One region of the Mesorhizobium sp. M0968 genome, then DNA from elsewhere that is predicted to be linked to it. Evidence: predicted binding sites of a transcription regulator. Region 1 holds the regulator's gene; each other region holds the start of a gene.

Region 1 (7,597 bases):
CCGAGCAAAGCCATCACCTCGCCCGGGAAAAGGTCGACAGAGGCATCGTCGACGGCGCGAATGCCGCCGAAAGCGATGGAGATGTTGCGCATGTCGATCAGCGGCGTGCCCGTGGGAGCGGTTTTGTCTGCCATGATCGTTCCTCCTCCCTAAACGCGTTTGCGATAGACGGTATCGAGCCACACCGCGAGCACCAGCACGGCGCCGACAACGATGCTCTGCAGCGGTGAATCGATGCCGAGCAGCACCATGCCGGACTGCAGCGACTGCATCAAAAGCGCGCCGAGCATGGCGCCGAGCACTGTGCCGGAGCCGCCGGCGAGCGACGTGCCGCCGATCACCGCCGCCGCGATGACCAGCAGCTCGTCCAACGTGCCCAGCGCATTGGTCGACGAGTTCTGCCTGGCTGACGAGATCGCCGCGGCGATCGTCGCCAGCACGCCCATGATCATGAACACCTTCATGGTCACCCAGCGCGTGTTGATACCGGCAAGGTTGGCTGCTTCCGGATTGCCGCCGATGGCGAAGACATAGCGGCCGAAACGGGTACGCTTGGCGATGAAGGTCATGATCAGCCCTACGGCTACAGCCATCAGCACGGGTATGGCGATGCCATGGGCGATGAACAGCCCGCCTTCGGGAACCGTTATATTGTTGGCCGCCGCATATCTGTTCACGATGCCGACCGGCCAAGGATAGGAATTGGCAAGCCATATGGCGCCCATGATGACAGCGCAGGTGAGGACACCGAGGAACGTCTCGGCCCAGATCGGGCGCAACGGAAAGCGGAACCGCTTGCGCTGCACCCGCCCGTTGAGCAGCATGAACACAACCGCCAGGCACGCGACAATTCCGACGATCCAGCTCCATCGCGCGCCGATCGAACCCGCCGGCCCACCGCCCATCAGCTGGAAAGTGGCATCAAGCGGCGCAATCGTCTGACCGCTGGCGACCCACCATGCGGCACCCCGCCAGACCAGAAGGCCGCCCAGCGTCACGATGAAGGCCGGCACCTCGAGATAAGCGATGATGTATCCCTGGAACGCTCCGATCAGAAGGCCAAGCGCCAGGCCGATGGCCAGTGCCAGGATCCAGATCCAGGGATTGCCTAATTGCAGACCGATCATTCGCACCAGGAAATGCACCTGCGCAAAGCCCATGACCACGCCGATCAGGCCTTCGGCGGAACCGACCGACAGGTCGATATTGCGCATGACGATAACCAGCACCATTCCGGCGGCCATTATGGCCACGGCGGAAGTCTGCACCGACAGGTTCCAGAGATTGCGTGGCGTCAGGAAGGTCCGGCTGTCGAAGTCGAACGGATTGACGCCGAGCCGTACGCTGGAAACGACATGCAGGCCGACCCAGATGACCAGCAGCGCGCCGACCATGCCGAGCATGCGCGTGTCGAGTTCGGTTGCCTTGAGAAATCGGGCAACGATGCCGAGCTCGGATTCCCGTGCCCGGTCTGCCGTGTTGTCGACCGGCGTGTTGGACGTCGTGTCGGTCATGATGTTTCTCCCGCCGGGTTGCCGTCTGTCGCGGATGCCGGAAGCAGCCTAGAAGTTATCCGCCGGAAGCGGAAAAACAACTCTTGTTGAAAAACGCCGCGGCGAGCGGCCGCGGCGTTCGGACTTCTCGGAAACGTCGGCTCAGTTGCAGACTGCAACAGTGCCAGCCGTCACGCCGGCGCAGACCTCTTCTTTCTTGATCCAGCCGGCGTCGATGACGACGTTGAGGTTGTCCTTGGTGATGGCGACCGGGGTCAGGAACAGCGACTTGACGGCATTGCCGCCGGGCGTGGTGAAATCCTTCACGCCGGCAATGTCGGTCATCTGCTTGCCGTCGGCCAGTTGCGAGGCGATCTCGGCGGCATTCTTGCCGAGCTCGCGCGCATCCTTCCACACCGACACGGTCTGTGTGCCGAGCGCGATGCGGTTCAGCGCGGCGTGGTCGCCGTCCTGGCCCGAAACCGGAACCGATCCGGCCAGCCCTTGCGCTGTCAGCGCGGCGACGACGCCGCCGGCAGTGCCGTCATTAGCGGCGACCACGGCATCGACCTTGTTGTCGTTCGCGGTCAGGAACTGTTCCATGTTCTTCTGAGCGTTGGCCGGCAGCCAGCCGTCGGTATAGGCCTCGCCAACATTCTTGATCTTGCCGCTGTCTATTGCCGCCTTCAGCACCTCCATCGAACCGGCAAACAGGAAATCGGCATTCGGATCGGAACCCGAACCCTTGATGAAGACGTAGTTGCCTTCCGGCTTCACCTTGAAGACTTCCCGGGCCTGCATGCGGCCGACTTCCTTGTTGTCGAAGGTCAGGTAAAAGACGTCCTTGTTCTCGATCAGCCGGTCGTAGCCGACAACCGGAATACCTTCGTCCAGCGCCTTTTGCACGGCCGGCCCGATGGCCGAGGCGTCCTGCGCCAGGATGATCAGTGCGTTGGCGCCCTGCGAGATCAGGCTCTCGACGTCGGTGAGCTGCTTGCCGGGGTTGGACTGTGCGTCGGCGGAAATATACTTGTCGCCTGCGGCCTCGATGGCCGCCTTCATTGCGGCCTCGTCGGTCTTCCAGCGCTCTTCCTGGAAGTTCGACCAGGAAACGCCGATGACCTTGTCTTTAGCCTGCGCCACCGACGCCAGCGCCAGCGTCATGGCGACACCCGCCAGAATGGCGGTCGTGAATTTCTTCATCATATCCTCCCTGCGCCGCGTACGGCGTGACCAATTGGCTCAAAGACCAGCTTAGAAGCTCTAATTTTTTCGAGCCTCGAAAAAATACTGGCCCGATCTCCGGCTGCTGTCAACATCGATTCTGATGGATTTTGATGACTCTGCGAGTTTTTTCGAGCGTCGGAATAAACGATGACAGCGCCACCTGCATCTGACACTATTTGCCTGCATCCGACACTATTTGTCGGACATTACCGACGGCTTCCGGTTCATGAGCGGCCGCGGCAACCGGGAGGAAAGCAAAACAATGTCGGTCGGAATCCGCCATGACGATTTGCGCCGGCGCAACCGGGCGATGGTGATCTCGGCGGTGCGCCGGGCCGGCCAGCCATCGCGTACTGAGATCGCAGCTACCACCGGCCTCAGTCATTCGACCATATCGGCGATCTCTTCCGACCTGATACGGGAAGGCATCCTCGCCGAGAGCAAGGCAAGTGAGCCCGTTTCGTTGAAACGCGGTCGTCCGCAGGTCGGCCTCGCCCTCAATCCGGAAGCGGCGGCGGTGCTGACCGTGGTGTTGTCGCTGAATTTCCTGTCGGCCGCCATTATCGACTATACGGGACAGGTGGTCGCCGAGGAACAGCGCCGGCTGGACACGCTGACCATGCCGCGCGACGAGCTGATCCGTGAATGCATGGCCATCGTCCGGCGCCGGCTGCAGGATCCAGATCTTGACGTCCGCAGTGTCGCCCGCATCGCCCTGGCGATTCAGGGCATTGCCGACTCCCCTGCACGCGCCATGCTGTGGTCGCCGATCACGCCGCAGACCGACATCGCCTTTGCCGACATGCTGGAGGACGAATTCGGCATCCCGGCAACGGTGGAGAACGACTGCAACATGATGGCGGTGGCTTTGCGCTGGCGCAATCCGGATCGCTATCGCGACGACTTCATCGCCATCCTGCTTTCGCATGGCATCGGCATGGGGCTGGTGCTGAAGGGCGAACTGTTCACCGGGACGCATTCCTCGGGCGGCGAATTTGGCCACATGATCCATCGTCCGGGCGGCGCGCTCTGCCGTTGCGGGCGGCGCGGCTGCATCGAGGCGTATGCCGGCAACTACGCCATCTGGCGCAACGCCAGGCAGATGAGCGAAGACAGCGAACCGGTCGCCGACGTCAGCGACGCCGACATGCGAGCACTGGCGGCCCGGGCGCGCGAGAAAGATGGGCCGGAACGCGAGGCCTACCGCAAGGCCGGCGAAGCGCTGGGTTTCGGTCTCGGCTCGCTGTTCGCGCTGATCGATCCGGCACCGGTCGCGATGGTCGGCGCCAGTGCCGCCGCCTTCGATCTGATCGAGCCGGCCTTGCGGAAGGCAATCGCCCAGACCGCCGGCGGCCAGCATTCAGGCTCGATCTCCTTCGATACAGAGCCGAACGAATTGCCGCTGATCCGCGAAGGCTGCGCGATGCGGGCGTTAAGCTTCGTCGACCAGGAGATTTTCGCGCCGGGCGCGCAAATGAGGCCCAGCGTCAGAAAGAACGTAGCCTGACCAGGCGGGTCAATCTTCCCTGATCGCATAGCCGGCACCGCGGATGGTGCGGATGACATCCGGCATCCGGCCGTTGTTGACGGCTTTGCGCAGCCGCCCGACATGCACGTCGACGGTGCGTTCGTCGATGTAGATTGTCTCGCCCCAGACATTATCGAGTAACTGGCTGCGCGAGAAGACACGGCCCGGATGCCGCATCATGAACTCGAGCAGCCGGAATTCGGTCGGCCCGAGCCTGATTTCGCTCTTCTTGCGATAGACCCTGTGCGATTCGCGATCGAGCACGATGTCGCCGACCTTCAGCACGCTGGACAGCACTTCCGGCTTGGCGCGCCGCAGCAGCGCCTTGACCCTGGCCATGAATTCCGGTGTCGAAAACGGCTTGACCAGATAGTCGTCGGCGCCGGTCGAAAGACCGCGCACCCGGTCGCTCTCCTCGCCGCGCGCGGTCAGCATGATGATCGGCAGCCGCTCGGTTTCGGGGCGCACCCGCAACCGACGACAGAGCTCGATGCCGGAAACCGCTGGTATCATCCAGTCGAGCACCAAAAGGTCGGGCACATTCTCCTGCAAACGGATCTCGGCTTCGTCGCCGCGTGTCACCACCTCGACCTGGTAGCCTTCGGATTCGAGATTGTAGCGGAGCAGCACACCCAACGGCTCCTCGTCCTCCACCACCATTATGCGTGGTGCGATCATCGGCTGGGCACCCCCATCATGTCACCGGTGCGGACATTGTCGTTTCGTCCTGCTTCGGACGATTGACCGGCAATTGCTCGCCGGTCAGCACATAATACGCATTTTCGGCGATGTTGGTGACATGGTCGCCGATCCGCTCCAGATTCTTGGCGCAGAACAGCAGGTGCGTGCAAGCGGTGATGTTGCGCGGATCTTCCATCATGTAGGTCAACAGCTCGCGGAACACGGACGTGTATTTAACGTCGATGCGCTCGTCGGCGGCACGAAGCTTGGCCAACGCGGCCGCATCGCCTGCAGCATATTCCTCGATGACACCCTGCACCTGGATGAGAACCAACTGCGCCATCGCGTCGATGGAATGCGACAGGTCCCGCGGCGTGGCGCTGAGGCCGACCGCACTCACGCGCTTGGCGATATTCTTGGCAAGGTCGCCGATGCGTTCGAGGTCGCCCGCCATGCGGATCGCTCCGACCACATGGCGAAGATCGTGGGCCATCGGCTGGCGTTTGGCGATCAGGGTGATGGCGCGGTCGTCCAGTTCGCGTTGACGCGCATCCATGATGGCGTCGTCGGAAACGACGCGTTGCGCCAGCACGTTGTCGGAATTCAACAGGGCCTTGGTCGCCCCGCCGACCATCGAACCGGCGAGGTCGGCCATGTCGCGGATCAGCTTGCTGATCTGCTCGAGATCCTCGTCGAAAGAAGCGACTGTGTGTTCGCCCATGGTCCTGTCCTCATATGCATGATCGGAACGGCTCAGCCGAAGCGGCCAGTGATGTAGTCCTGCGTGCGCTTCTCGCGGGGCGACGTGAATATCTTCTCGGTCCGGTCGAACTCGACCAGTTCACCCAGATACATGAAGGCGGTCTGGCGCGACACGCGCGCCGCCTGCTGCATGTTGTGGGTGACGATGACGATCGTGTAGTCGGCTTGCAACTCGTCGATCAGTTCCTCGATCTTGGCGGTCGACAGCGGGTCGAGGGCCGAAGCCGGTTCGTCGAGCAGAATGACTTCCGGCTTCACGGCCACCGTGCGGGCGATACAGAGCCGCTGCTGCTGGCCGCCGGACAGGCTCAAGCCGCTGGCGTTGAGCTTGTCCTTGACCTCGCTCCACAGCGCGGCGCGCTTCAACGCCTGTTCGACGCGGCCGTCCATCTCGGACTTGCCGAGGTTCTCGTAGAGCCTGACGCCGAAGGCGATGTTCTCGTAGATCGACATCGGGAACGGCGTCGGCTTCTGGAACACCATGCCGATCTTGGTCCTGAGGAGGTTGAGATCCTGCGACCGGTCGAGAATGTTCTTGCCGTCGAGCAGCACCTGGCCCTCGGCCGTCTGTTTTGGGTAGAGCTCATAGATGCGGTTGAACACACGCAGCAGCGTCGATTTCCCGCAGCCCGAAGGGCCGATGAAGGCCGTGACACTGCGCTCAGGCAGCGACAGGCTGATGTCCTTCAGCGCCTTGCTCTGGCCGTAGTAGAAGTTGAGGTTCTTGACCTCGATCTTCGTCTTCTCGGCGACCGTTTCGGCCATCGTCATGTCTGGGGACAACATCTGTGTCATCTGTCCTCTCTGCGTCCGGTAAGGCTGCGGGCGAGGATGCTCAAGCCCAGAACCGTCAGGGTGATTATGAGTGCGCCGGTCCACGCCAGTTGCTGCCATTCCTCGTAAGGGCTGAGAGCGAACTGGAAGATGGTCACCGGCAGGCTGGCCATCGGCGCGTTGATATTGCTGCTCCAGAACTGGTTGTTGAGCGCGGTGAAGAGCAGCGGCGCCGTCTCGCCGGAAATGCGTGCTATCGCCAGCAATATGCCGGTGACGATGCCGGACAATGCGGCGCGGTAGGCGACCGAACGGATCACCACCCAGCGCGGCGCGCCGATCGCGGCACCGGCTTCACGCAACGCGTTCGGCACCAGGTTGAGCATGTCTTCAGTGGTGCGCACGACCACCGGAATGACCAGGATGGCAAGCGCAACGGCGCCGGCAATGGCCGAGAAATGCCCCATTGGCCGTACCATCAGCTCATAGACAAACAAGCCGATGATGATCGACGGCGCCGACAACAGGATGTCGTTGATGAAGCGGACGACGGTGGTGATGCGCGAAAAGCGTCCATACTCGGCCATGTAGGTTCCCGCCAGCACGCCGACCGGCGTGCCGACGACAACGGCGATGATCGTCATCAGCAGGCTGCCCGCGATGGCATTGAGCAGGCCGCCGGCCTCGCCCGGTGGTGGCGTCATCTCGGTGAAGACCGCGAGCGAAAGCCCGGCTGTGCCCTTATAGACCAACGCGCCGAGAATGAGCGCCAGCCAGGCAAGCCCGATGCCGGCGGCGACGACGCAAAGCGCCATCATCACCGAATTCCTGGCTTTGCGGCGGCTGTGGAGCGATGAGGATGTCGACATCGGTCAGGCTCCCGTACGGGCGTCGATCCGCATCAGCATATAGCGGGCGGCGGCGAGGATCAGGAAGGTGATGACGAAGAGGATCAGGCCGAGCGAAACCAGCGAGGAGGTGTAGAGGTCGCCGTCGGCCTCGGTGAATTCATTGGCGATGGTCGCCGAGATCGTCGTGCCCGGCGCGAACAGGGAGGCACTGATGCGATGTGCGTTGCCGATGACGAAAGTCACCGCCATGGTTTCGCCGAGTGCCCGGCCGAGGCCAAGCA
Region 2 (7,597 bases), on a different contig from region 1:
GAGTTCGCGATAGTCCTTGATGTCGAAATGCACCCGGTTTTGCAGGCCTTGCGCATGGGCGCGGTCGGTGGCGACGCCGTGCTGCTCGGTCGACAGCGTCACGCCCTGTACGTCGACGTCGAACGCCTTGGCTAGATAGAGCCCAAGCCCACCCCAGCCGGAGCCGATATCAAGAACCGTCTGGCCGGCCTTCAGCCTGAGCTTGGCGGCGATATGGCGCTTCTTGGCCGCTTGGGCCTCGTCGAGCGTCATGTCCGGCTGCTCGAAATAGGCGCAGGAATATTGCATGTCCTCATCGAGGAAGAGGCGGTAGAGGTCGCCCGACAGATCGTAATGGCGCTGCACGTTGCGGCGCGCCCGCGACGCCGTATTGATCTGCTGCAGGCGCCGGAAGGCGTGGCGCAGACCTTCGATCGCCTTCGACCAGGTGGCATCGATACCGCCGCTGCCCATGTTCTGGAAGGCAATCCGCATCACCCCCAGCACGCCGCCCTCGAGAATGTCGAGTTCACCGTCCATGTAGGCTTCCGGCACCGCCAGCATCGGATCGAAGGTTATTGCGCGCTCGGCATGCCTTGTCTTGATGTGCATGTGCACCGGCTCGCCGCTGCCGTCACCGAAAGTCACCATCGAGCCTTGCGGCCCTGTCACCTTGAGATTGCCTGTGCGGACCAGGCGGTCGAGAACGCGTTTCAGCAGAATATTCATGACCAATTGTCCCCTCTCGGCCAGACATGCTGTCCTATTCTGCATCAAGATATAGGGGTTCGAAAAGTTCCATTTGGCATAAAAATGCCCGGGTACGAGGCCCGGGCATTGGGCCAGAATAGCGATTAGCCGGCGAATGCCGACGAATGACGATCAGCCGTTGTCTTCGCCGCCTTCGAACTCCGCATTCGGATCGAAGAAGTTTTCCGGCCGCGCATTATCGTTGATGTCCTCGCCGTAGATGGCTTCGGCGGTGGTCAGCGTTTCGCCCTTGGCCTGGCGCTCGGCTTCGTCGGCCGTGCGGGCAATGTTGAGCGTGATGGTAACCTCGACTTCCGGGTGCAGCGCGATCGCCACATTGGTGACGCCGATGGTCTTGATTGGCTGGTTGAGCAGGATCTGGTTGCGGTTGACCGAAAAACCTTCCGCCATCACCAGCTCGGCGATGTCGCGCGTCGAGACCGAACCATAAAGCTGACCGGTTTCGCCGGCCGAGCGCACGGCGATGAAGCTCTTGCCGTCGAGCTTTTCTGCAATCTGCGCGGCTTCGGACTTGCGCTCCAGGTTGCGGGCTTCAAGCTGGGCCCGCTGTCCCTCGAACTTCTTCTTGTTAGTTTCGTTGGCGCGCAGCGCCTTGCCTTGCGGCAGCAGGAAATTGCGGGCAAACCCGTCCTTGACCTTGACGGTATCGCCCATCTGGCCGAGGCGGGAAACGCGTTCGAGAAGAATGACTTCCATGGTTTTGTTCCTTCGCTTGGGCGCTGTCCTCAGGATCGGCGCCGAGTTGTCTGGAACAGGTCAGGAAGCTGGGGCGTCGTCGCCTGTGTCGCTGTCCTGCCTGTCGCGGCAGTTAGGATCTCTTGTTGAAATCCAACCCGGGATTTGGTGTTCGATCCGGCTACGCCCGTCGTGGCCGGTGAAAAGCGGGCGGCGAACCGCCCGCTGGCTAGACCATGATCCCGAAAAGTGGAAACCGGTTTTCGGATAAGATCATGGTCAACTAATCAGTGTTAGCGGACCACGTAGGGCAGCAGGCCGAGGAAGCGGGCGCGCTTGATCGCCTTGGCGAGCTCGCGCTGCTTCTTCTGGCTTACGGCGGTGATACGCGATGGAACGATCTTGCCGCGCTCGGAGATGTAGCGCTGCAGAAGCCGCACGTCCTTGTAGTCGATCTTCGGCGCATTGGCGCCGGAGAACGGGCAGGTCTTGCGGCGACGGTGGAAGGGGCGCCGGGTTGGGATCTGGTTGATGTCGACCATTATTCTGCGGCTCCTTCAAAGCCTTCGCGCGGACGGCGCGGGCCACGATCGGCACCGCCATCGCCGAAGCTGCGCGGCGGACGGTCACCACGGTCACCGCGATCGCGGTCGCCGAATGAGCGCGGGCCACGATCGCCACGGTCGCGGTCGCCGAAGCCGCCGCGTTCCGAGCGCTCTTCGCGCTTCTGCATCATTGCCGACGGACCTTCCTCATGCGCATCGACCTTGATGGTCAGGAAACGCAGCACGTCCTCGGACAGGCCCATCTGGCGCTCCATCTCGTTGAGCGCGGCCGGCGGGCAGGTGATGTCCATGAGTGTATAATATGCCTTCCGGTTCTTGTTGACCCGGTAGGTGAGGGACTTCAGTCCCCAGTTCTCGACCCGGCCGACGGACCCGCCATTCGCGGTGATGACGCCCTTGTACTGTTCGACAAGCGCATCGACCTGCTGCTGCGAGAGGTCCTGCCGAGCAAGAAACACATGTTCGTATAGAGCCATAGTGTTCGTGCCTTTCTTCGTTTCTCTCCCGGTTCCCGGCGGCAAAAGCCTCTGCAACTTCTCTGACCCGCAATCCTTGCGAAGGCGGGGAAGAAAGGAGCATGACGAGACGGTCGAGAGCGGAGACACGGGAGGCGGAAGCGCTTCTGGCTTCACGCGAAGGTTTCGAAAAACCTCCGGCCCTCCGTTCAGCCCCCAGCAAGGACCGGCAGATTGCGGGCGTCTATACAGGAATTTGACCGCAAAGCAAGGCCAAACGACGGAGCAAACGGCCCTACCGTCCCAGAGCGCCACGGGTCTCGACGGCAAGGCTTACGGATCTCCTGAAACCGGACCTTAACCACCATGCGAAGTTCCAGCACCGGCGGGCGTGGCGGCAACCCGTCGTTCATCATGCGGATGCAAAAGCAAACAGTCTGCGCGAGTTCGGCACCAAGGCGGTTTGGGGACAAAAATGCTTTTCGACAAATTCTGCCGTTCGAAGAGCGGCAACTTTGCCCTGATGCTGGCGTTCGGGCTGCCTGCGGTTCTGACCGCCGTCGCCTTTGCCGTGGACGTGTCCACCTTGATGAGGGCCAAGGTCAGCTTGCAGAATGCGCTCGATGCCGCGAACCTTGCATCTTCGCATCTCGGCGACATCGAGGCTTCGCGCAAGGACGTCTTCGACCGCTACTTCCAGACCAATGTCGCCGGCCACAGCGAGTTGAGGAACGCCGAAGCGACGCTTACCGTGGAAAGGGGCCTCAATTACATCCAGACCAAGGCTGTCGCCACGGCGGACGTCAATTTGAACTTCGCCTTCCTGTTCGGCAACGACAAGCGCATCACCGTCGATGCCGGCGCCGTCGAATCGACCAATCAGCTCGAAGTCGTGCTGGTGCTCGACAATACCGGGTCGATGGCCAGCAACGATCGCATCGGCGCATTGCGGACGGCGGCGACGGCCCTGATCGATATGCTCGAAGCGGCGAAGTCGCCGACGCGCAGCGTACGTGTCGCGGTGGTGCCGTTCGTCACCGCCGTCAACGTCAAGGGCGAGGACTACGATCCGGCCTGGATCGACATGGCCGGCAAATCGCCGAACAACGGCGCCAATTTCCCCTCGGTCGGCGGCAAGCGCGTCAACCATATGGATCTGTTCAAGCAATTGGGCGTCGAATGGAGAGGCTGCGTCGAAGCGCGGCCAGGAACCAACAATGTTTCCGACATTTCGCCCGACCAAAACAAACCGGACACCCTGTTCGTACCTTATTTCGCGCCGGACGATCCAGGTAACGCTAGAAATCCAAACAGCTCCTACGGCAATTCAGCGACCGGCTACAACAATTCCTATCTCGACGATACCGTCCTCACCCTGCTTCCCGGCCTCACCAGCGACATGGCGAAGTACAGTGTTTCGACGATGAAGCTGATCAACGACAAGAGAGGCCCACTGACTATCGGCCCAAACCGGGCCTGTCCGACGCCGATAGTGCCGCTGACCGATGATTTCGACAAATTGCGGAAGGCCGTCGGTGAGATGATCGAATGGAACGGCTCGGGGACCAATGTTTCGGAAGGCTTGTCATGGGGGATGCGGGTGCTCTCGCCGGCACCGCCTTACAGCGACGGCGCGCCGTTCAGGGCGTCAGGCACGACCAAAACGGTGCTGCTGCTCACCGACGGCGAGAATGTTGTCTATGGCGCGAAGGATACGCCACAGAAGTCGGACTATGGCTCCTACGGATTCCTGGCCTCGGGTCGGTTTGGATCCAGCGACCAGACCGCGGCTGCGCGCAATGTCGACGATTGGACAACCAATGTATGCAACACATTGAAGAAGCAGGACGTGCAGATCTTCACAGTGCTGCTGCAGGCCGACACCGCAGCCAACCGCAAGCTCTACGAGGCCTGCGCATCGTCGCCGTCGGATTATTACCCGACCAACGACGTCAGTCAGCTCGAAAGCGTCTTCCTGAAAATCGGAAGCTCGATTTCGCAGCTGCACTTGACGAACTGAACGACGTCGGCCGCTCTCCCGCCGCCGCTGCTCAACTCGTGTGTGCAGCCACTTTGCCTGTGGTTTCAGGGAAGAAATCGGGCGCCGCATGGCGCTTGCCGAACATCATGTCGTATTGCAGCAGACGGAAGTCGCGGATTGCCGGATCGATCTCTTTCTGACGCGACCAATCGGGGGTGGCGTCGCCCCCCGGTGCCAAAAGCAAATTGCGGTCGATAACGCGGTAGCGCTCTCGCAACTGTCCGAGGAAGCCGGTGTAATAGGGATGGCTGATGCCGGCTGTCTTCAGGATATGGTAGGGCAGGAAGGACGGGCTGACGGCGCCCAGATCCTCGGCCGGGCCGCTGCGATTCGACCAGACGATCAGCGGCGTCTGGTGGTGCAGCAGCATCTGGTCGGCCGCCTCCTTGCGCGGCGCAACATTGTCCTTCAGGAAGCCGGTCTCGACGTAGACCGGCCCAAGCGGCGGCAGATGGTCGCCGAAGAACGCGATGACGGTCGGCCTCTCGCGTTTCTTCGCCCATTCGATCAGCCGCTCGAGGCCGCGGTCCGCGTCGGAAGAGCCTTCGGCATAGCTCAACAGCGATTCACGCGCCCATTGGCTGATCGGCGCCTGCACCTTGTGGGTCGGATTGTTATAGCGATACGGCTCATACGGCCCGTGGTTCTGCAGGCTGACGGCGAAAAAGAACACCGGCTCGGCGCTGGTATCGGCTTCGTGGATGATCTCGTCGGTCATCGCAGCGTCCGACGCGAGCGGTCCGCGCTTCTGCATGGGCGGCAACGTCTCCTCGGACTTGAAGTCGTTGAAGCCGAAATCGGCATAGACGGCCCCCCGGTTCCAGAACCAGTTAGTGCCGGGATGGATGGCGCGCGCCCGGTAGCCCTGACTTTTCAGGAAGGTCGCCAGCGAGGGAGTCGGTGTCCGCACATATTGCTGGTAGGGAATGCTGCCCGCCGGCAGGAAGGCGTTGGAAAAGCCGGTCAGGGCCTCGAACTCGATGTTGGCCGTCATGCCGCCGAACTCGGGCGAGAACATGTAACCCGTGCGCAGTGCCCGCACATTGGGGATAGGGTCGGGTGTGATGGTGACGCCGGGTAGCTTGGTCGGATCCCAGAAGGATTCGCTCATGACGACGATGATGTCGGGCTTCTCGGCAGGTACCGAGGCGGTCACCTGCGGTTTGCCGATCGCTTCGATCGCCTTGTCGGAATAGCCGGGCGGCGCCGAGACATGCGCCATCGGAACGTTAAGCGCGAAGGCGAGCGCAAAACCGTTCGAGGCATAGTTTTCCTTCTGGTCCCACATGATCGGGATGATCTGCAGCCGGTCGCGCGTCCACGAGAAAGTGGCATAGTCCATGATGGAAACGAAGAAGGCGATCAGCGGTACTGTCAGCGTCAGCCGGGCAAGGCGGCCCTTGTGGCTGAGCGCCGGAACGCGGCGGCGCCATAGCCGCCAGCCATAGACGAGCAGCGACAGCCCGCCGACGATGCCGATCGCCAGGGCAATGGCGGTTCCCGGGCGATCGCGTACCAGAAGCGGCATCAGTGCCACGATCTGCCGGGAATAAAGGAAATCGGTCGGATAGAGCGGATCGCCGAGATACAGCGACTTCTGGTGGCCGACGAACGCCAGCGACAATGTCAGCGGCGCGACGATCATCAGGCTCTGATGACTGCGGCCGAGCACGGCGTCGAGGCCGATGAGGATCAGCGCAAAAATGATGATCGTGGTCCAGCCGGGTTTGAAAGGCTGCAGAAAGAAATCAATGGTGCCGGCAAAGTTGCCGCGCACGATCAGTTCGATGGCAAACACAAGGATGGCCGCAGCCAGCAAGCTGATAAGGCCATAGCGGATGACAGGCCATTTGCGCGCCGGCAGATAGCCGGTCGACGGATCGCCTTCAAGAAACTGGGGCGCCGCCTCGGCTGCGCTCTGCTTGGTCTTTGCCACTTCAATAGTTCCCCGGCCCGCAACAAAAGCGTCACTCGATTGTCATCGAACTGTCACGCAAAGCCTAGCGCCTGTGGCGGAAATAAGAAGAGCCAGCAAACAAATCGTGAGCGGTTTTCATCATGAGTGATCGCCAAAAAGCCTGCCGAAACAGGCACTCGGCCGATATTACGCGATCAAGGTTGGACTTGACTTGGCCGCACGCCTTGCGTCACAGGCAACGTGAACCAGCAGCTGGGAGCCGCCGATGGCCATCGCATTCACCTTTCCGGGGCAGGGCAGCCAGGCTGTCGGCATGGGCAAGGACCTCGCCGATACCTTTGTGGAATCGCGGCGGATCTTCGAGGAAGTTGACGACGCGCTCGGCGAAAACCTATCGAAGCTGATCTGGGAAGGCCCGGAAGAGACGCTGACGCTGACCGCCAACGCCCAGCCGGCGCTGATGGCGGTGTCGCTTGCCGCAATCCGGGCGCTGGAGGCGCGCGGCTTCTCCCTGAACGGCAAGGTCACCTATGTCGCCGGCCACTCGCTCGGCGAATATTCGGCACTTGCGGCCGCAGGTTTCGTTTCGGTCGCCGACGCCGCCCGGCTGTTGCGCATCCGCGGCAATGCCATGCAGGCGGCTGTGCCGGCCGGCGAGGGCGCCATGGCGGCGATCATCGGGCTGGAACAGGCCGACGTCGAAGCTGCTTGCGCAGAGGCCGCCCAGGGCGCCGCCAAAGATCCCGCACAAGCCTTGGTTTGCCAGATCGCCAATGACAATGGCGGCGGCCAGCTGGTGATCTCCGGCGCCAGGCCAGCGGTCGAACTGGCGGCGAGGCTATGCACGGAGAAGGGCGCCAAGCGGGCGCTGATGCTGCAGGTCTCGGCGCCCTTCCATTCGGCATTGATGAAGCCTGCGGCCGAGATCATGCGGGAGGCGCTGGCCGCCGTGACGAAGAGTGCGCCGGTCGTGCCGCTGGTCTCCAATGTTACGGTGACCCCGACGAGCGATCCCGACGAGATCGCCCGCCGACTCGTCGAACAGGTGATCGGGCGCGTGCGCTGGCGCGAAACGGTGGAGTGGTTCGGCAGCAACGGCGTTGTGACGCTTTACGAAGTGGGCGCCGGCAAGGTGCTGTCGGGGCTGGCCCGCCGCATCAACCGCGACATTGCCACCAGCAGCATCGGATCG
Region 3 (7,597 bases), on a different contig from region 1:
GCCTGTATGGGTGCCGCTACTTCTTGGCGAGGCCTGGGAGCGTGACCTGATAGACCAGGAACATGGTGTCGACATCGGCGCCATCCTCGGCCTTGTAGGCCGCGCCTACCTGGAAGCCGTCCTGCGTGAGGAAGTCATTGTCATTGGCGACGAACAGGAAATAGTCGTCGGGCAGTGTCGGATCGAGGACGCTCACCACCGACATCGCCTCCCACTTCTCCGAAAGGTTGTTGCGGTCGTTGGGCGCGCCATTGTGCAGCCCGAAGCGGCCGAGCTCGGTCTTGTCGTTGATGTCAATGAGCGGCGTCAGCTTGGCCGGCGTCACCGATGGATCGAGCTCACCCTTGGGCGCCAGCGGCTTGTCCTTGTCGAATTCTGTGCCGGCGACATCGGTTGCCGCAGACAGATCGACGACGCTGATCTCGCGGTGGAGCGAGGTGTCGCCCTTCAGCCCCTGGCCATTGCCGCTGTCGCGCGCCAGCATCAGGAAGGTCTTGTCCGACAGCGCCACGATTTCGCTCTGCGCGGCGATCTTGGTTTTGCCCTTGGCATCGGTGAACACCGGCAGCGGCACGACATATTCATGCGCGAGCTTGAGCTGGCCGGGATCCGAGGCATCGTAGACCAGCGCGCGCGTGTTCTGACGCGTCGAGGCGGAATCGCCGCCATCCTGCCTTGGGGCCGACTGCAGCACGGCAATCAGGAACTTCCCGTCCGGCGTCAGCGCCATGCCTTCGAGGCCCTGGTTGTTCTGACGGCCGGTTTCGGGATCCTTCGGATCCGGGTCTGCCGCGCCAAGTCCCGGATTGTTGGAAGCAAAGTTTGGCGTCCCGTGACGCATCGGGACAAGCGCCGCCGGCGGCTGCGTTGCCGACATCAGACGCCCATCGGCGGAGAAGCGGTAGATGTTCGGACCGTATTCGTCCGAGATGAACATCGTGCCGTCGGGCAGCCGTGCGATCGCTTCGTTATCGAGCGCGAGCTTGCCGTTGCCTTCGGGCAGGATCGGCATGTCGTCGGTCGCGGCACGCACGCCGTTGAGCGGATCGAGGCCGGTTGCGTCGGCGCCCTTGTCGTCGGTCAAAAGCATGGTGTCGGCAAGCGTCGCCTTGAGGCCCGATTGTTCCTGGCCGGTGGCCGGCACTGCACCCGGCGCGATCGGGGCGAACTCGAGGGCAATCGTGTTGAGGCGTGGGCGGTAATCGGTGGTACCGACTACATTGTAGCCGCGGTCCGGCAACAGCCATAACGAGCCCTTGTAGCCATCGGCGCCATGCGTCCAGCCGGCAGCGTCGATCGACATGCCTGAGCCGGAGCCAAACGTCTCGCCGAACTTGTCCTTCTGGCTGGCCGGGATGCGGCCGACACCGACCAGGCCCTTGTTGACGAAGCTGACGCCGCCGACGGTCGCGGCGTTTTCAGCCAAGGCCGGGGTCAAGGCGGTGAACATCGCCAGCGCGACGGCGAGGGACGCGGTTCGGTGCAGGTTTTTCATGGATATCCTCTTTTGAAACAAAGCTGCCGGGATCTGAAAAAGCGCCGCGTCGCATCGAGGATTGCCGCGAAAGCCTTCGGAGAAGCGATCTAGGACGCGAACATGATACTTGCGTGACAGTGCCGCGCTTGCTTGTCCCCGTGGTCGCAACTGGCCTGGGCGAATTCGTCGTCGCCGAGCGAGCAATTAACAACTTTACAAATAATCGTTCTTATGTAAAGTTATGACAATGAAAGGTCCCCAATGACTGCCTATCGTTTCGCCACCCGCCTCAATTCCTTTGCCTCGCGGCCACAGTCCGAGTGGCCCGATCTTGTCGGCAAACCGTCCATGCTGCAAATGGCGGCACGTGCGGCGAAGGTTGCGGAGTTGACCGATCTCGACCTCAACTTCCCCGACCATGTCGATGAAAAGCCTGCGGAAATAGCACGCAAACTCAGCGACTTCGGGCTTTCCATCAATGGTTTCGCCATGCGCTACTACTCCAATCCGGCTTTCAAGCTCGGTGCCTTCACCAATCCAGAGCCTTCCGTTCGCCGCGAAGCCATCGACCTGACCAAGGCCGGCATCGACGCCACCCGCGAGGCGGGCGCCGGCCTGATGACATTGTGGTTGGGGCAGGATGGCTTCGACTACGCCTTCCAGGCTGACTACGCAACAGTTTGGCAACACGAAATCGATGGAATTCGTGAAGTTGCGGCGCATGACCCCGATTGCCAGATCAGCCTGGAATACAAACCCAACGAGCCGCGCTCCTACAGCCTGATGCCAGATGCGGCGACTACATTGCTGGCGATCCGCGAGATCGGCCTGCCAAATCTCGGCGTGACGCTCGATTTCGCCCATGTGCTCTATGCCGACGAGCAGCCGGCCTTTGCCGCAGCACTCGTGGCGCGACACAGCAAGCTGCTCGGCGTGCATCTCAACGACGGCTACGCCAAGCGCGACGACGGCTTGATGGTCGGTGCCGTGCATACGGTTCAGACGATCGAGCTGCTCAGGCAGATCCGCCGCGACGGCTACGCCGGCGCCATCTACTTCGACACGTTTCCCGATATGACCGGGCTCGACCCGATCCACGAATGCGAAGTCAACATCGCGACCGTCAAGCGCATGCTGCGCGTCGTCGATCGGCTGGACGGGGACAACCGCCTGTCAGCCGCCGTCGAACGTCAGGACGCGATCGCCTCGCAGGCCATCATCCAGGAAGCCATGCTCGGGCCGGATAGCTGAAGCTCCGGCGCCATCACCGTTTTCAACCAGGGAGGAAAGACCATGAAATTTCTGCTTGCCACCGCCACCGCTGCCCTGATGGCGCTGTCTATAGGCTCGTCGTTTTCCGCGGACCTCGCGCCGCTCAATTCCGACACCGAGAAGGATCGCATCGACTGGTCGCAGCTCGAGGCCAAGTTCGGGGCCTTCCCCAAGCTGCCCGAGGGCACCAAGGCGGGTGCGGTCTCCAAGACGCTGACCAATGAATACTGGCGCTCGCTGGGAGAGGGCTACAAGTCGTTCGGCGACCGCACCGGCGTGCCCGTGGTCTACCAGGCGGCGCAGAGCGAGGGCGACCAGCTCGGCCAGCTCACCATCGCCGAAGGCCTGGTCACGCAAGGCTACAACGTGCTGCTCGTTTCGCCGCAGACCGACTCCAACCTGCAGCCGATCATGGAACAGGCCAAGGCAGCCAATGTGCCGGTGGTCAACGTCAACGACGCGGTCATCCCGCAGGCTGAGCACTATGTCGGCAATGTCCAGCGCGACAACGGCGTGCGCGTCGCCAAATGGTTCATCAAGAACCGGCCGGATGGCGGCAAGGTCGCCATCGTCGAAGGCCAGGCCGGCGTCTACGCCGCCGTCCAGCGCACCGACGGCTTCAAGACCACCATCACCGAAGCCGGCAAGTTCGACGTCGTCGCCAGCGTCCCCGGTAACTGGGATCGCCAGACCTCCTACGACGCGGCCACCAACATCCTGCAACAGCACCCCGATCTGATCGGCTTCTATGCCAACAATGACGGCATGGCGCTGGGCATCGTCGAGGCGGTCAAGGCTGCCGGGCTGCAGGACAAGGTTGCGGTCTTCGGCACCGACGGGATCTCCGACGCCTATGCCTCGATCCGCGCCGGCGAGCTGACCGGCACCGTCGATTCGTTCCCGGTGCTGACCGGCGAGGTGGCGCTGGAATCTGCGCTGCGGCTGGTGGCCGGGCAGAAGCTGCCGCGCGTCGTCGCCACGCCGCAGGCGCTGATCACCAAGGACAATGCCGACCGTTACTCTGGCGCCGGCGACGCCGTGCGCAAGGCGCTGCTCGAGGACGCGGCAGCGGGCCAGTAGAGCAGGGCCGGCAGGTGCCGGCCTTGGGTCGGCACCTTGCCTGGAGAACCGAAGCAATGTCAGCGCGGCTGCAATTCGAGGGCATTTCCAAAGAGTTTCCGGCTGTGCGGGCGCTGAGCGACGTGTCGTTTTCGGTCGGCGCCGGCGAGATCCATGGCCTGCTCGGTGAAAACGGCGCCGGCAAATCGACGCTGCTGCGCATACTGTCAGGCGTCTACCGACCGACGGCGGGAAGCGTGCTGATCGACGGCAAGCCGGTGACGCTGAACAATCCGGTCGCCGCACGCGCCGCGGGCGTGGCGATGATCCATCAGGAATTACAGCAGGTGCCACGCCTCAGCGTCGCCCAGAACATGTTCCTCGGCCATCCGTTGACGCGCGGCGGCGTCTTCGTCGCACGGCGCGAGCAGGAAAGCCGCGCTGCGGAAGCGCTGGCCGCCATCGACCCGACCATCGATCCGGCAGCCCCGCTTGGCTCGCTGAAGGTGGCGCAGCGGCAGATCGTCGAGATCGCCCGGGCGCTGCTCGACCGCGCCAGGATCGTGGCGATGGACGAGCCGACGTCGAGCCTCACGCCGAGCGAGTTCGAACGGCTGGCGGAAGTCATTGCCGGTCTGGCACGCGACGGTGTCGCCGTCGTCTATGTCTCGCACAAGCTGGACGAGGTGTTCGGCATCTGCGAGCGCGCCACTGTCATGCGCGACGGCGTTGTGGTCGAAACCGTCGATCTCGCGCAGGTGTCGGAAAAGGCCGTCGTTTCGATGATGGTCGGCCGCGAGCTTGCCCAGGAACAACACCGCTCGCATGCTTCCCCCGAGATCAGGCTGAGCGTGCGTGGCCTCGCCTCGGCAACCAAGGTCCGTGACGTTTCGTTCGACCTGCATCACGGCGAGGTGTTGGGCATTGCCGGCCTGGTCGGGTCCGGCCGCACCGAACTGCTGCGGCTGCTGGCCGGCGCCGACCGGGCCTCATCAGGCGCAATAGAGATCGACGGCAAGGCGGTAAAGCTTTCCAGTCCGCGCGACGCCATCGCGGCCGGCATCGGCCTGGTGCCGGAGGAGCGCAAGCGCGAAGGCATCGTGCCGTTGCGGTCGATCTCCAGCAACATGGCGCTGGCCTCGATGGGCGTGTTCGCGCCGCGCGGCGTCATCGATCACAAAAGGCTGAAACGGGTCGCGGCCGAGAAGATGAAGCGGGTCAATCTCAGGCCGTTCCTGCTCGACCGGCCCATCCGCCTGTTCAGCGGCGGCAACCAGCAGAAAGCGATCATCGGCCGCTGGCTGGCGGCGGGAACGCGGATCCTTCTGTTCGACGAGCCGACGCGCGGCATCGATGTCGGCGCCAAGGCGGAGATCTACCACCTGATCGAGGAACTCGCCGCCGAAGGCCATTCGGTAATCGTCGTGTCGTCCGAACTCCCCGAGGTGATCCGGCTCGCCGACCGCGTGCTGGTCATGCGCGACGGCACGGTCGCCGCCGAACTGGGCCGCGCAAGTCTCAGCGAACAGGCGATCGCCGCGTACGCCATACCCCAAACGGAGATTGAGGCCGGCAAGGCGCAAGGCCATCGGGCCGGTGCATAACAGACAGGACCAGCGGATGACCGATATAACCCAACACACAGCAGCGCGCCCAAGGGCAGATTTCCTGCACCGGTTTTCCGTGCGCGACGCCGGCACGCTGATCGGCCTGGTGGTGATCCTCGCCGTCTTCGGGGCGCTGGTCCCCGGCTTCTTTGCCGAGCGCAACCTGATCAACATCCTGCAGCAATCGAGCATCAATGCCTGCCTGGCGTTGGGCATGACGCTGGTCATCATCTCGGGCGGCATCGACCTGTCCGTCGGGCCGACGGCAGCCCTTTCGGCGGTCATCTCGGCCTCGATGCTGGTTGCCGGTGTGCCGTTTCCGCTGGCCATCGCCGCCGGCTTCGCCATCGGCCTCGCCTGCGGACTGCTCAACGGCGTGCTGGTTGCCTATGTCGGGCTGCAGCCCTTCATCGTCACGCTGGGAACGCTCAGCACCTACCGGGCGCTGGCGCTGATCTATACCGGCGGCAATCCGGTGCTTGGCCTGCCTGCCGGCTTCCGTGCTATCTTCAACGGCTCGCTGTTCGGATTGCCGTTGGCGGTCATCATCGTGGCCGTGGTCGCGCTGATTGCCTGGATCATCCTCAAGAAGACGCCGTTTGGCGAATATCTGCTCGCCGTCGGCGGCAATGAGGAGGCGGCCTACATAGCCGGCGTGCCGATCGCCCGCACTAAGATCGCCGCCTATATGATCTCGGGCCTGCTGGCAGCGCTTGCAGCGCAGATCCTGATCGGCCGGCTGGGTGCGGCCGAACCCATTCTGGGCAATCTCTGGGAGCTCGACGCCATAGCAGCGGCGGCGATCGGCGGCGCCTCGCTGATGGGCGGCAAGGGCAGCGTCGTCGGCACCATCCTGGGTGCCGTCATCCTTGGCAGCATGCGCAACGGCCTGACGCTGATGAACGTGCAGTCCTTCTATCAGCTCCTGGCAACTGGCCTTATAATCCTCGCCGCGATGCTTATCGATCGCGTGACGAGGGGACGTGGATGACCTTGACCGGGCTGGACCTGAAAGCAGTAGGACCGCGCATTCGCATGATGATGCCGCATCTGACGCCGCTCGAGGCGAAGGTGGTTGAAACCGTCTTCGGACGGCGCGGCTTCGACGAGACCATACCGCTCAAGCAGATCGCCGAGGAGGCCGGTGTTTCAGAGGCGATGGTGGTCAAGATCGCCAAGAAACTGGGTTTTTCCGGCTATCGCGACTTTCGCACGGCGGTCTATGAATACAGCCGCCTGCCGACCGCCGAGATGCATCAGGAGCTGTCGGTGGACGACAGTTCGGCCGAGATCGTGCAGAAGGTGTTCCGCACCTCTATCCAGGCGCTGGAGGAGACGCTCGCCATCCTCGACATGGACGATTTCGACCGTGCCGCCGATCTGCTTTACCGCGCCAGGAACCGCGATTTCTACGGCGTCGGCGGTTCGGCGCAGATCGCACGCGACGTCTCGCACAAATTCCTGCGCATCGGCATCCGCACCTCTGTCTACGACGATTCGCACATGATGCTGATGTCGGCCTCGCTGCTCGGCGCCGACGACATTGCTGTCGGCTTCTCGCATTCCGGCAACACGAGCGCCGTCATCGACGCCATCCAACTTGCGCGCAAAAGCGGCGCGCGTACGCTGGCCATCACCAACTATGACAACTCGCCATTGGCAGCCGTCGCCGACATCGTGCTTTGCTCGACCGCGCAAGGCTCGCCGTTGATGGGTGAGAACGCAGCGGCCCGCATTGCCCAGCTCAACATTCTCGACGCGCTGTTCGTCGCGGTCGCGCAACGCGACTACCAGGCGGCGGAGCGCAATCTCGGCCGCACCATGTCTGCGGTGACGTCGAAACGGAAAGACAAGGGCACATGACGGCTTCCCCGCCGCTGGTGACCGTATTCGGCAGCCTGCATTACGACATCATGGTCGAAGCCCCCGATCGCCCACGCAAGGGCGAAACGGTCACCGGCCATGCCTGGCATCCGAAATGCGGCGGCAAGGGCGGCAACCAGGCGGTGTCGGCAGCGCGGGCCGGCGTGCGTGCGGCGATGATCGGAGCTGTCGGCGACGATGATTTCGGCCGCGCGCTTCTCGACAATCTTGATCGCAACGGCGTCGACCAGCGCTTCGTGGGAGTGGCTTCGGGCGCCGGCTCGGGCATGAGCGTAGCGATTTTCGACGACAGCGGCGA

Evidence for each region. Region 1 encodes PhoB, which activates phosphate uptake and scavenging genes when phosphate is short. Its sites were predicted from a motif close to TGTCATNNANCTGTCAT; they were not measured.
Region 2: the regulator PhoB is predicted to act here: its motif matches at 6,464-6,480, upstream of NKH67_RS25915 (LTA synthase family protein).
Region 3: the regulator PhoB is predicted to act here: its motif matches at 1,598-1,614, upstream of NKH67_RS05075 (esterase-like activity of phytase family protein).

The regions. Positions count from the first base shown of each region.
Region 1 covers NZ_JAMYNL010000001.1:203,697-211,293, forward strand. The annotation lists gene NKH67_RS01045 (ATP-binding cassette domain-containing protein) at 1-134, opposite strand, end outside; gene NKH67_RS01050 (sugar ABC transporter permease) at 150-1,514, opposite strand; gene xylF (D-xylose ABC transporter substrate-binding protein) at 1,656-2,696, opposite strand; gene NKH67_RS01060 (ROK family protein) at 2,983-4,227, shown strand; gene phoB (phosphate regulon transcriptional regulator PhoB) at 4,237-4,926, opposite strand; gene phoU (phosphate signaling complex protein PhoU) at 4,943-5,650, opposite strand; gene pstB (phosphate ABC transporter ATP-binding protein PstB) at 5,683-6,486, opposite strand; gene pstA (phosphate ABC transporter permease PstA) at 6,483-7,334, opposite strand; gene pstC (phosphate ABC transporter permease subunit PstC) at 7,338-7,597, opposite strand, start outside.
Region 2 covers NZ_JAMYNL010000020.1:66,923-74,519, forward strand. The annotation lists gene NKH67_RS25890 (cyclopropane fatty acid synthase) at 1-708, opposite strand, end outside; gene rplI (50S ribosomal protein L9) at 862-1,446, opposite strand; gene rpsR (30S ribosomal protein S18) at 1,719-1,967, opposite strand; gene rpsF (30S ribosomal protein S6) at 1,967-2,467, opposite strand; gene NKH67_RS25910 (pilus assembly protein TadG-related protein) at 2,922-4,466, shown strand; gene NKH67_RS25915 (LTA synthase family protein) at 4,498-6,423, opposite strand; gene fabD (ACP S-malonyltransferase) at 6,671-7,597, shown strand, end outside.
Region 3 covers NZ_JAMYNL010000002.1:460,933-468,529, reverse strand. The annotation lists gene NKH67_RS05075 (esterase-like activity of phytase family protein) at 17-1,495, opposite strand; gene NKH67_RS05070 (TIM barrel protein) at 1,739-2,728, shown strand; gene NKH67_RS05065 (sugar ABC transporter substrate-binding protein) at 2,771-3,829, shown strand; gene NKH67_RS05060 (sugar ABC transporter ATP-binding protein) at 3,886-5,412, shown strand; gene NKH67_RS05055 (ABC transporter permease) at 5,429-6,406, shown strand; gene NKH67_RS05050 (MurR/RpiR family transcriptional regulator) at 6,403-7,278, shown strand; gene NKH67_RS05045 (ribokinase) at 7,275-7,597, shown strand, end outside.